One region of the Pseudomonas sp. P1_A1 genome, then DNA from elsewhere that is predicted to be linked to it. Evidence: predicted binding sites of a transcription regulator. Region 1 holds the regulator's gene; each other region holds the start of a gene.
The links. The regulator FliA, encoded in region 1, starts transcription of late flagellar genes. The targets are predictions, from matches to a motif close to CTAAAGTTTNNNNNNNNNNNGCCGNTAA.
Positions count from the first base shown of each region.

Region 2: AC1D2Q_RS24145 (methyl-accepting chemotaxis protein) is a predicted target of FliA. The motif match lies at 2,734-2,761, and genes of this name have one in related genera.
Region 3: AC1D2Q_RS13455 (flagellar protein MotY) is a predicted target of FliA. The motif match lies at 2,002-2,029, and genes of this name have one in related genera.

Region 1 covers NZ_JBFTZE010000010.1:195,466-199,744, forward strand. Annotated here, with positions in the region: gene flhF (flagellar biosynthesis GTPase FlhF) at 1-325, shown strand, start outside; gene fleN (flagellar synthesis regulator FleN) at 442-1,272, shown strand; gene fliA (RNA polymerase sigma factor FliA) at 1,269-2,009, shown strand; gene AC1D2Q_RS17110 (chemotaxis response regulator CheY) at 2,177-2,548, shown strand; gene AC1D2Q_RS17115 (protein phosphatase CheZ) at 2,570-3,358, shown strand; gene AC1D2Q_RS17120 (chemotaxis protein CheA) at 3,396-4,279, shown strand, end outside.
Region 2 covers NZ_JBFTZE010000020.1:11,298-15,576, forward strand. Annotated here, with positions in the region: gene hisI (phosphoribosyl-AMP cyclohydrolase) at 1-49, shown strand, start outside; gene AC1D2Q_RS24120 (phosphoribosyl-ATP diphosphatase) at 42-374, shown strand; gene AC1D2Q_RS24125 (twin-arginine translocase TatA/TatE family subunit) at 397-675, shown strand; gene tatB (Sec-independent protein translocase protein TatB) at 686-1,117, shown strand; gene tatC (twin-arginine translocase subunit TatC) at 1,114-1,908, shown strand; gene AC1D2Q_RS24140 (16S rRNA (uracil(1498)-N(3))-methyltransferase) at 1,905-2,612, shown strand; gene AC1D2Q_RS24145 (methyl-accepting chemotaxis protein) at 2,803-4,279, shown strand, end outside.
Region 3 covers NZ_JBFTZE010000007.1:270,210-274,488, forward strand. Annotated here, with positions in the region: gene AC1D2Q_RS13450 (argininosuccinate synthase) at 1-900, opposite strand, end outside; gene AC1D2Q_RS13455 (flagellar protein MotY) at 1,030-1,938, opposite strand; gene pyrC (dihydroorotase) at 2,096-3,142, shown strand; gene rnt (ribonuclease T) at 3,139-3,816, shown strand; gene AC1D2Q_RS13470 (peroxiredoxin) at 3,893-4,279, opposite strand, start outside.

The DNA.
Region 1 (4,279 bases):
TCTGGTCCTGGCAACCACCAGCCAGAAACAGGTTCTAACCGCCGCTTATCACAGTTACAAACGCTGCGGCCTCGCCGGCTGCATCCTGACTAAACTGGATGAAACGGCAAGTCTGGGCGAGGTGTTGAGCCTGGCGATCAGTCATGAGTTGCCGGTGGCTTACCTGACCGATGGTCCGCGGATTCCGGATGATTTGCATCTGCCACGTCGTCATCAGTTGGTCAGCCGCGCCGTTAGCGTACAAATGCAGGAAGAACCCAGCGAAGAAGCCATGGCTGACATGTTCGCTGATATTTACCACAGCCCGACCAAGCAGGTTGGCTGAGGTGTTAATGAACATTTTTTGTACCTACATCGATGGTCTGCCATGCATTGTTCCGATGGTGAACGCGCAGCCAGTAATGTGGCCTCCGTCTAAGTAAGACAAGGTAAAGAAATAACATGGGCAGCATGCATCCCGTACAGGTGATCGCGGTGACCGGCGGCAAAGGTGGCGTCGGGAAGACTAACGTGTCAGTGAACTTGTCCCTGGCTCTAGCTGAGCTCGGCCGGCGCGTCATGCTGCTGGATGCCGATCTGGGGCTGGCGAACGTCGACGTTCTGTTGGGACTGACACCCAAACGCACGCTGGCCGACGTGATCGAAGGCCGCTGTGAGCTGCGCGACGTGCTGTTGCAAGGGCCTGGCGGTATCCGCATCGTTCCGGCCGCCTCCGGCACCCAGAGCATGGTTCATCTGAGCCCGGCCCAGCATGCCGGCCTGATCCAGGCATTCAGCGACATCGGCGACAACCTCGACGTATTGGTGATCGACACCGCTGCGGGCATTGGTGACTCGGTAGTCAGCTTCGTGCGCGCCGCGCAGGAAGTCTTGCTGGTGGTGTGCGACGAGCCGACCTCGATCACCGACGCCTACGCGCTGATCAAACTGCTTAACCGCGACTACGGCATGAACCGCTTCCGCGTCTTGGCCAACATGGCGCAGAGCCCGCAGGAGGGCCGCAACCTGTTTGCCAAGTTGACCAAGGTCACGGATCGCTTCCTCGACGTCGCCTTACAATATGTCGGTGCGGTGCCTTACGACGAAAGCGTGCGCAAGGCTGTGCAGAAGCAACGCGCGGTGTATGAAGCCTTTCCGCGTTCCAAGTGCGCCCTGGCGTTCAAGGCGATCGCACAGAAGGTCGATACCTGGCCACTGCCGGCCAACCCGCGTGGGCACCTGGAGTTTTTCGTCGAGCGCCTCGTGCAACAAACGGCAGGACCCGTGCTATGACAGCCAGCGGTTACAACCTCTACAAGAAGTCGGCACGTGACGCGCAGTACGAGCTGATCGAGCGTTACGCGCCACTGGTCAAACGCATTGCCTACCACTTGCTGGCGCGTCTGCCGGCCAGTGTCCAGGTCGAAGACCTGATCCAGGCCGGGATGATCGGCCTGCTTGAAGTATCAACCAAATACGACGCCAGCAAAGGCGCGAGTTTCGAGACGTACGCGGGCATTCGAATCCGCGGCGCGATGCTCGATGAAGTGCGCAAGGGGGACTGGGCGCCACGTTCGGTCCATCGCAATACCCGCATGGTCAGCGACGCGATTCGCTCGATTGAAGCTAAAACCGGCCGTGACGCTAAAGATCACGAAGTTGCGGCCGAACTCCAATTGAGTCTCGACGATTATTACGGGATTTTGAACGACACCCTGGGCAGCCGGTTATTCAGTTTCGACGATCTGTTGCAGGACGGCGAACACGAAGGGCTGCATGAGGATGGCGCGAGTGCTCATCTCGAGCCGTCACGCGATCTGGAAGATGAACGCTTCCAGGCGGCGCTGGCGGACGCGATTGCCAATTTGCCGGAGCGTGAGCGACTGGTGTTGGCGCTGTACTACGACGAAGAGTTGAATCTCAAGGAAATCGGTGAGGTCCTGGGGGTTAGCGAATCTCGGGTCAGCCAGTTACACAGCCAGTGCGCGGCCCGTTTGCGGGGGCGTTTGGGGGAGTGGCGAGCGCGCTGAAGGCAGTGTGGGGACACTGCGAATGGAGCTGGTGTGGTGTTGAACCGTACCGGTCTCGATCTGTTGTGCTCCAGACAGTCATTGAGTGCTTTGCCGGATTGATTGAAATGGCGCGTCCAGGTGCTGGGCGCGTTTAAGACTGCTTGGAGGTCGAATTGGACAAGAACATGAAAATCCTCATCGTTGATGACTTCTCAACGATGCGGCGGATCATAAAAAACCTGTTGCGTGACCTTGGGTTCACCAACACCGCCGAGGCCGATGACGGGTTGACCGGGTTGCCGATGCTGCAAAGCGGTAACTTCGATTTTCTGGTGACCGACTGGAACATGCCCGGGATGACCGGCATCGACCTGCTTCGTGCGGTGCGCGCCGATGAAAGGCTCAAGCATCTGCCGGTGCTGATGGTGACCGCTGAAGCCAAGCGCGAGCAGATTATCGAAGCGGCCCAGGCCGGTGTTAACGGCTATGTGGTCAAGCCCTTCACGGCCCAGGCGTTGAAAGAAAAAATCGAGAAGATTTTCGAACGCATTGGCTGATGTACTGCGCACGGGGGAGCTATGGAGCATAACGAATCTTCACAGGGCGATTTCGAGTCGACCCTGAAAAAACACGCGGTCGAACTGGTCGACAGCCTTGAAAAAGGCAAGTTCGGCGACGCTGTGCAACTGATCCATGAGCTCAACCAGACCCGTGACCGCGGCCTGTATCAGGAAGTGGGCAAGCTCACCCGCGAGCTGCATAGCGCGATCGTCAATTTCCAGATTGACCCGCACATGCCGCAAGCCGAGGAAGTGTCTCAGATCACGGATGCCACCGAGCGCCTGTCCTATGTGGTCAAGCTGACCGAGGCCGCGGCCAACCGCACCATGGACCTGGTGGAAAACGCCACGCCGCTGATCAACAGCCTGAGCGACGAAGCCCAGGCGCTGAGCACGGATTGGGGACGGTTCATGCGTCGCGAAGTCGGGGCTGAAGAGTTCCGCGAGCTGGCCCGGCGGGTCGACGGTTTCCTGACACGCAGCAGTGAAGACAACCGCGTCGTGTCGAGCAACCTCAACGACATTCTGCTGGCCCAGGATTACCAGGACCTCACCGGCCAGGTGATCAAGCGTGTGACCCAATTGGTCACCGAAGTTGAAAGCAACCTGCTCAAGCTCGTACTCATGGCCAGTCACGTAGACCGCTTTGCGGGTATCGAACATGACCGTGAGGCGATGCTGGCTGAAAAAGATCCACAAAAACATCTCTCTCAGGGTGAAGGTCCGCAGATTCATGCCGATAAAAGAGAAGACGTTGTGTCCGGTCAGGACGATGTGGACGATTTGTTATCCAGTCTTGGATTTTAGTTTTCTGGGTTTTTAGACCTGTAGGAGCACCCCCTTAATGAGCTTCGGCGCCGATGAAGAGATCCTTCAGGATTTCCTGGTTGAGGCCGGCGAGATTCTAGAGCAACTGTCCGAGCAGCTGGTCGAGCTGGAAAGCCGACCCGATGATGCGGACTTGCTCAATGCAATTTTTCGCGGTTTTCACACTGTAAAAGGGGGCGCCGGCTTCCTCCAGCTCAACGAGCTGGTGGAGTGCTGTCACATCGCCGAGAACGTGTTCGACATCCTGCGCAAGGGTGAGCGTCGCGTCGACTCGGAACTGATGGACGTGGTTCTCGAAGCGCTGGACGCGGTGAACAGCATGTTCAGCGAAGTCCGCGAACGCAGCCCGATCACGGCTGCCACGCCTGAATTACTCGCGGCGCTGGCCCGTCTGGCCGAGCCGCAAATGGAAGACGCACCGGCGCCGGTCGCTGAAGTGGTTGAAGCACCGGTCGCTGAAAGCGAATCGGGTGACATTACCGATAACGAATTCGAACAACTGCTGGACTCGCTGAACGCCGTCAAGGCCCAGGCCGAGGCGCCTGTAGCGGCTGCGCAGCCTGTTTCGCAGCCTGCTGCCGATGCAGCCGCCAGTGACGAAATCACCGATGCCGAGTTCGAGTCGTTGCTCGATCAACTGCACGGCAAAGGCCAGTTCGCCGCCGATGCAGTAGCCGCAGCGCCCGCCGCACCGGCTGCTCCGAAAGCCGCCGGCGACAGCTCCGACATCACTGACGACGAGTTCGAAGCACTGCTCGACCAGTTGCACGGCAAAGGCAACTTTGCGGTCGATGCGCTGGAATCGGCAATCGCTTCGGCGCCAGCCCCGGCTGCGCCAACCGCCGCTGCGGCCGGTAGCGACCTGATCTCCGATCATGAATTCGAATCGCTGCTCGACGA
Region 2 (4,279 bases), on a different contig from region 1:
TCTCAAAGACCCGCACGCTATCTATTCCGCAGGACACAAACATGAGTGACACTTTGACCCGTCTGGCTCAGGTGCTGGAAGAGCGCAAAGGCGCCGCCGCCGACAGCTCGTATGTCGCCAGCCTGTACCACAAGGGCTTGAACAAGATTCTGGAAAAAGTCGGCGAAGAGTCGGTCGAAACCATCATTGCCGCCAAGGATGCCGCCATCAGCGGTGACTGCAGCGATGTGATCTACGAGACTGCCGACCTGTGGTTCCACAGCATGGTCATGCTTGCCCAGTTGGGGCAACATCCACAGGCTGTGCTCGATGAACTGGACCGTCGCTTCGGTCTGTCCGGACACGCCGAGAAAGCCTCGCGTCCGTCCGCCTGAATAATTATTAGAGGAACGCAACATGGGCATTTTTGACTGGAAACACTGGATCGTCATCCTCGTTGTCGTAGTGCTGGTGTTCGGCACCAAGAAACTGAAAAACCTCGGCACTGACGTGGGCGAGTCGATCAAGGGCTTTCGCAAGGCCATGAACGACGAAGAGAAACCGGCCGACCCGACTGCGACTCCGGCCCAACCGGTTCCGCCGACCCAGCCACAGGCCACAACGTCTGTGAACCCGCCGCACACCATCGACGTGCAGGCGCAAAAAGTCGAAGAGCCGATCCGCAAAGACTCGTGAGCACTGACTAATGTTTGGTATCAGCTTCTCTGAACTGCTGCTCGTCGGCCTCGTCGCCCTGCTGGTGCTGGGCCCCGAGCGCCTGCCGGGCGCTGCGCGCACCGCTGGCCTGTGGGTCGGGCGGCTGAAGCGCAGCTTCAACGCGATCAAACAGGAAGTTGAACGTGAAATCGGTGCCGACGAAATTCGCCGGCAACTGCACAACGAGCACATTCTGTCCCTGGAGCAGGAGGCGCGGAAGATTTTCACGCCGACTCAGCAGGAGCCAACGCCGGTGGAACCTGTGGCGACACCGACGATTCATGCGCCGACAGCTGAAGTTACGCCGGCGGTTGCAGCCGCTGAACCTGCGCCTGCCATTCCAGTAGAGCCTGTACCGCCTGCGGCTGCGCCTGTTGCGCCAGCCCCTCATGACCCAACATTGCCGCCGCGAGCCCCATGAGCGATCTCCCCGAAAACGACCAGCACATGCCACTGGTCTCGCACCTCACCGAGTTGCGCACCCGTCTGCTGCGCTGTGTAGCGGCGATTTTCATTATCTTCGCCGGGTTGTTCGCCTTCACCCAGCAGATCTACACCTTCGTCTCCACGCCGCTGCGCCAGTACCTGCCGGCCGGCGCGACGATGATCGCCACCGACGTGTCGTCGCCGTTCCTGACGCCGCTGAAGCTGACCATGATGGTCTCGCTGTTCCTGGCAATCCCGGTGATCCTGCATCAGATCTGGGGTTTCATCGCGCCAGGCCTGTACAAGCATGAGAAGCGCATCGCCGTGCCGTTGCTGGTCTCCAGCATCCTGCTGTTCTATACCGGCATGGCCTTCGCCTATTTCCTGGTGTTCCCGCTGATCTTCAAGTTCTTCGCCGCCGCCACCCCGGCCGGCGTGGAAATGATGACCGACATCACCAGCTACCTCGATTTCGTCATGACACTGTTCTTCGCCTTCGGTGTGGCGTTCGAAATCCCGGTGGCCGTGGTGCTGCTGGTGTGGATCGGCGTGGTCAACGTCGCCTACCTGAAGAAAATCCGCCCGTACGTGGTCATCGGCTGCTTCGTGGTCGGCATGATCCTGACGCCGCCGGACATCTTCTCGCAGACGCTGTTGGCCGTACCAATGTGGTTGCTGTTCGAGATCGGCGTCCTGTTCGGCAGCCTGATCAGCAAACGCAGTGAGCACCCGGACGAAAAACCGGCTGACGATCACAACGACCAGCCGCCAGCGACCCAAGCGTGAACCTGCTGCTCCTCGAGGAGGCCGATTTCATTGCGGCCGACCGGGCGATCCTGCGCGATCGCCGCTTGACCCATATGCAGGAAGTCCATCGCTGTGAAGTGGGTGACAGCATGCGCGTCGGGCGTATCGGCGGGCTGATGGGGGCCGCCGAAGTACTGCGTCTGGACGCTGACGAAGCCGAGTTGCGCGTCACCCTCGACCAGCCGCCGCCGGCCAAGCTGCCACTGACCCTGGTGCTGGCCCTGCCACGCCCGAAAATGCTCCGCAGGGTGTTCCAGACCGTGGCCGCCATGGGCGTGCCACGAGTCGTGCTGGTGAACAGCTATCGCGTCGAGAAGAGCTTCTGGCAAACACCGTTCCTCGAACCTGAAGCGATTCGCGAGCAATTGATCCTGGGGCTTGAACAGGCCCGGGACAGCGTGCTGCCGGAAGTCGTCATCGAGAAGCGCTTCAAACCTTTTGTCGAAGATCGCCTGCCAGCAATCACTGAAGGCACTCTCGGCCTGGTCGGTCATCCCGGCAATTACCCGCCCTGCCCCCGTGGCCTGGACGAACCCGTGACCCTGGCCATCGGCCCCGAAGGCGGCTGGATTCCTTACGAAATCGACCTGCTGGCCAAGGCCGGCCTGCAACCGGTGCAGCTTGGCGAGCGCATCCTGCGGGTGGAAACCGCTGTCACTGCGTTGCTCTCGCGCTTGTTCTAACCCCCCCAGATCAAACCTCCCCCTGTAGGAGCTGCCGAAGGCTGCGATCTTTTGATTTTTAGAATAATGAGTTCAAAAGATCGCAGCCTTCGGCAGCTCCTACGGGATCGTGCCTTGGCGCCTACAGATTCCCGTCTGCCTGCCGATACAGTCCCCATAAAACCGAATAATGGTCCGAGGGAGTCGCAGCATGTACCGTTGGCTAGCCGAGAAACTGGGAAACGTAAGCGTCAATCGCAAACTGGGTGTCGGCTTTGGCCTCGTGCTGCTCATGACTCTCCTGATCACCTTCACTGGCTGGAATAGCCTGGGCAGTGTGATCAGTCGCGCAGACAAGCAGAGTTACATCTCCAATCTCAACGAGTTGGGCAAGGATTTGCGAACTGCCCGTCTCGAATACGAAATGCGCCGTGGCGAACAAGGTCCAGCAGCCGTCAGCGAACTCGTGGGCAAGCTCGATGATGGCATACAGGTTGCTCTCAAAATGTTTGTGCTCCCCGCGAGCAAGGAAATGCTCAGTCAACAACTGGCCGCCCTCGGTGAGTACAAACGCGCCTTTGCCGACATGAATCAGGCGACACAGAACCGTGAATCGGCCCGATCCAAGCTCGGCGCCACCGCCGACAACGCTGTGGCCAAGGTGACAGAAGTCGAAAAGTCCTTGCTGCAAGGCGACAGCGTCACTCAATTCAACAGCGTGGTCGAGCTGAGCAAACTGCTCCAGCAAGCACGCTTCCAGGTGCGCGGTTATACCTACAGCGGCAAGGCCGAAGCCGAGCAACCCGCGCTGGATGCCATCGACAACGCCCTGAAGAACCTTGAAAGCCTTCCGGGCAAACTGCCGGAACAACACACCGCCAACCTGCAACAAGCCACCGAATCGCTCAAGGGCTACCGCGTCGCAGTCAGCCAGTTCCGCGACGCGCAGGTGGCCAGCGCCGCCGCCCTCAAGAAGATGGTGGATCAAGAGATCCGCTTGAATGACCTGAGTGCACAACTGACCCGCACGCAAACCGACAAGCGTGACCAAGAGACGGCCCAAGCGAAAAGCACGCTGATCATCGTGACCGTCCTGGCGTTAGCATTTGGCTTGCTCGCCGCCTGGGTCATCACGCGGCAGATCGTCGTTCCACTGCAACAGACGTTGGTGGCAGTCGAACGTGTCGCCTCGGGTGACCTGAGCCATAACCTTGAGGTCACTCGCCGCGACGAGCTGGGTCAATTACAAAGCACCCTGCAGCGGATGGTCGTCAGCCTGCGGGAACTGATCGGCGGCATCAGCGACGGCGTGACCCAAATCGCCAGCGCCGCTGAAGAACTGTCTGCCGTTACCGAGCAGACCAGCGCCGGGGTCAACAGTCAGAAGGTCGAAACCGATCAAGTGGCCACCGCCATGCACGAAATGACCGCCACCGTGCAGGAAGTCGCGCGCAATGCCGAGGAAGCGTCCGAAGCCGCCGTCGCCGCCGACCAGCAGGCCCGCGAGGGTGACAGGGTAGTCGGCGAAGCCATCGCCCAGATCGAGCGCCTGGCCCTCGAAGTCGGCAACTCCACTGCCGCCATGGGCGATCTGAAGCGCGAAAGCGACAAGATCGGCAGCGTGCTCGACGTGATCAAATCCGTGGCCCAGCAAACCAACCTGCTGGCGCTCAACGCCGCCATCGAAG
Region 3 (4,279 bases), on a different contig from region 1:
CACTTCGCGGTCCAGGGTGATCGATTCGATCGCACGGTGAGCGCGCAGCATGATGGTGCCGCCAGGCGTTTCGTAGCAACCACGGGACTTCATGCCCACATAGCGGTTTTCGACGATATCCAGACGGCCGATACCATGTTCGCCACCGATACGGTTCAAGGTCGCCAGCACGGTGGCCGGGGTCATTTCGACGCCGTCCAGTGCAACGATGTCGCCATTGCGGTAGGTCAGTTCCAGGTACTGCGGTTTGTCTGGAGCCTTCTCCGGGGAGACGGTCCAGCGCCACATGTCTTCTTCGTGCTCGGTCCAGGTGTCTTCCAGCACGCCGCCTTCATAGGAGATGTGCAGCAGGTTGGCATCCATCGAGTACGGGGATTTTTTCTTGCCGTGACGCTCGATCGGGATCGCGTGCTTCTCGGCGTAATCCATCAGCTTCTCACGGGACAGCAGGTCCCATTCGCGCCATGGAGCGATCACTTTCACGCCTGGCTTCAAGGCGTAGGCGCCCAGTTCGAAACGAACCTGGTCGTTGCCCTTGCCGGTCGCGCCGTGGGAAATGGCGTCAGCACCGGTTTCGTTGGCGATTTCGATCAGGCGTTTGGCGATCAACGGACGAGCGATGGAAGTACCCAGCAGGTACTCGCCTTCGTAAACGGTGTTGGCGCGGAACATCGGGAACACGAAATCACGCACGAATTCTTCGCGCAGATCGTCGATATAGATTTCTTTTACGCCCATGGCCTGTGCCTTGGCGCGGGCCGGTTCGACCTCTTCGCCCTGACCCAGGTCAGCGGTGAAGGTCACTACTTCACAGTTATATGTATCCTGCAGCCACTTGAGGATCACCGAAGTGTCCAGGCCGCCGGAATACGCCAGAACGACCTTGTTTACGTCCGCCATGCCATCACTCCACGGGGTTCTACGGAAAGCTGTCAAGTCTACCGCTCATGCAGGATAATTTACAGAGGCGCGACAGCTTATGACGACGAAGCGACAGATTATGTCGAGCGAGCGACGAATTCAGCAGATTCAGGAGGTCGTCGCGCTGCTCGCGGCGGCGGTGGCTTGAGGCGCAGGTTTCTCGGTCGGTGCGACCCGTTCGAGGCGTACGGCAACCCGGCGGTTCTTCGCCCGGTTGGCGGCATTGTTGTTGGGCGCCAGCGGATAGCGCTCACCGTGAAAACGCAGGGTGATCTGCGATTCCTGCACACCATTGGCCTTGAAGAAATCCATCACCGCCAGCGCCCGGCGTCGTGACAGTTCACGGTTGGTCAGGCGGTTGCCACTGTTATCGGAATGGCCGTCGAGTTCAATGTGGTTGACCGTCGGATCGGCCTTCATGAACTCCAGCATGACCTGCAACTGGGCCTTGGCCCTGGCATCGAGATCGATACCCTCCCCCGGGAAGCCGACCTCGGATTGCTTCACTTGCTCGAAATTCTGTGGCAACAACTTGGCCACGCAACCCTGATAGTCACCATAGGCCTTGCTGAACTTGACCGGCAGCAGACGCACTTCAGACACCCGACCGTCGCCCGATGAGTGCCGAACGACCGGGCTGCGCCCCTCCATCAACCCGCTGATCAGGCGCCCGGCCTGCACTTGCGAGCTGTTGAACAGCACGTTGCCACTACCGATTCTCACCGACCCCAGGTTTATGTCGCCACGCCCCGGCTGCCATGGCGCGGCTGCCGCCAGCAAAGTCGCAGATCCCCCACCAATCATTGAGTTGTAGGCCTTCAGACGAAATGTCGCCTGCTCGCCGGCGCGACGCACAAACTCACCCGAACCGAAATCGGTAATCGGTTGAGTCAGGCGGCATTCGAATTTGTCACCTTCGACCGTCCACTCGATGCTCTCCAGACGAGTCTGGAAAGTGAGCGCCATCGCGGGAAGGCTGGCAAACACACTGAGCAAGGCTAAATAACGCTGGCGCACGGGAGGCTCCACTGGCTTCTACGACAAAAAGACCGACACACAAATTCACGGCCTGCCTGTTGGGTATCGGAAGCTTGTCGTAAAACTTGATAGCGAGTGCCTGGAAGAGTCTTTTCCGGTAGCATTCCCCTGAGTTTGACCCGCCTGGAATTCCCTCATGTCCGACCGCCTGACCCTGCTGCGTCCCGACGACTGGCACATTCATCTTCGCGATGGTGCCGTGTTGACCAATACCGTCGCGGATGTCGCGCGCACCTTTGGTCGCGCCATCATCATGCCCAACCTGGTACCTCCGGTGCGCAACGCTGCTGAAGCCGATGGCTATCGCCAGCGGATTCTCGCCGCACGTCCGGCCGGCAGCCGTTTCGAACCGCTGATGGTTCTGTACCTGACCGACCGCACCCAGCCCGAAGAAATTCGTGAGGCCAAGGCCAGCGGTTTCATTCACGCCGCCAAGCTGTACCCGGCCGGCGCGACCACCAACTCGGACTCTGGCGTCACCAGCATCGACAAGATTTTCCCTGCACTGGAGGCCATGGCCGAAGTCGGGATGCCTTTGCTGGTTCACGGTGAAGTCACCCGTGGCGATATCGACGTTTTCGATCGGGAAAAAATCTTCATCGATGAGCACATGCGTCGCGTGGTCGAGCGTTTCCCGACGCTCAAAGTGGTGTTCGAACACATCACCACCGCCGATGCCGTGCAGTTCGTCAACGCGGCTCCGGCCAACGTTGGCGCCACCATCACCGCGCATCACCTGCTGTACAACCGCAACCACATGCTGGTGGGCGGGATTCGGCCGCACTTCTATTGCCTGCCGATCCTCAAGCGCAATACCCACCAGGAAGCCCTGCTCGACGCCGCCACCAGCGGCAGCGACAAGTTCTTCCTCGGCACCGACTCGGCCCCCCATGCCCAGCACGCCAAAGAAGCGGCTTGCGGCTGTGCCGGTTGCTACACCGCTTATGCCGCGATCGAGATGTATGCCGAAGCCTTCGAACAGCGTAATGCGCTGGACAAGCTCGAAGCCTTCGCCAGCCTCAATGGCCCGCGTTTCTACGGTCTGCCGGCGAACACCGATCGCATCACCCTGGTCCGCGAAGAGTGGACCGCCCCAACCAGCCTGCCATTTGGCGAGCTGACCGTTATCCCGCTGCGCGCCGGTGAAAAACTGCGCTGGCGCCTGCTGGAGGAACACGCGTGAGTGAAGACCATTTCGACGACGAACAGGACGGTCAAGGCGGTGGAGGTGGTCCTCGTCATCCAATGGCTGCCAGATTCCGTGGTTACCTGCCGGTTGTCGTCGACGTAGAAACCGGTGGCTTCAACTCGGCCACCGACGCCCTGCTGGAAATTGCTGCAACCACCATCGCCATGGATGAAAAAGGGTTCGTGTACCCCGATCACACCTACTTCTTCCGGGTCGAGCCATTCGAAGGCGCCAACATCGAAGCAGCGGCCCTGGAATTCACCGGGATCAAACTCGATCACCCGTTGCGCATGGCAGTGAGTGAAGAAGCGGCGCTGACCGATATCTTCCGTGGCATTCGCAAGGCCCTGAAAGCCAACGGTTGCAAACGGGCGATTCTGGTCGGTCACAACAGCAGCTTCGACCTGGGTTTCCTCAACGCGGCAGTCGCGCGCCTGGACATGAAACGCAATCCGTTTCACCCGTTCTCCAGCTTCGACACCGCGACCCTCGCCGGTCTTGCCTACGGTCAAACCGTACTGGCCAAGGCCTGTCAGGCAGCGGACATCGATTTCGACGGTCGCGAGGCTCATTCGGCTCGCTACGATACCGAGAAGACCGCTGAGCTGTTCTGCGGCATCGTCAATCGCTGGAAACAGATGGGCGGCTGGGAAGACTACAACGACTGAGGCTGGTCGCCGTTTTATCCCGCCCATAAAAAAACCGGCCTCAGTGAGGCCGGTTTTTTATTGCCGGACGCCTGGCTTACAGCGCAGCAGCGTGCTCGGTCAGGTAAGCCGCAACGCCTTCTGGCGAAGCGTTCATGCCTTTGTCGCCTTTTTTCCAGTTGGCAGGGCAAACTTCGCCGTGCTCTTCGTGGAATTGCAGAGCGTCAACCAGACGGATCAGCTCTTCCATGTTACGGCCCAGCGGCAGGTCGTTGACGATCTGCGAGCGGACAACGCCTTTGTCGTCGATCAGGAACGCACCACGGAAAGCCACGCCGTCAGCGGACTGAACGTCGTAAGCCTTCATGATTTCCTGCTTGATGTCAGCAGCCATGGTGTAACGAACCTGGCCGATACCGCCATTGTTCACCGGGGTGTTGCGCCACGCGTTGTGGGTGAAGTGCGAGTCGATCGAAACGGCGAC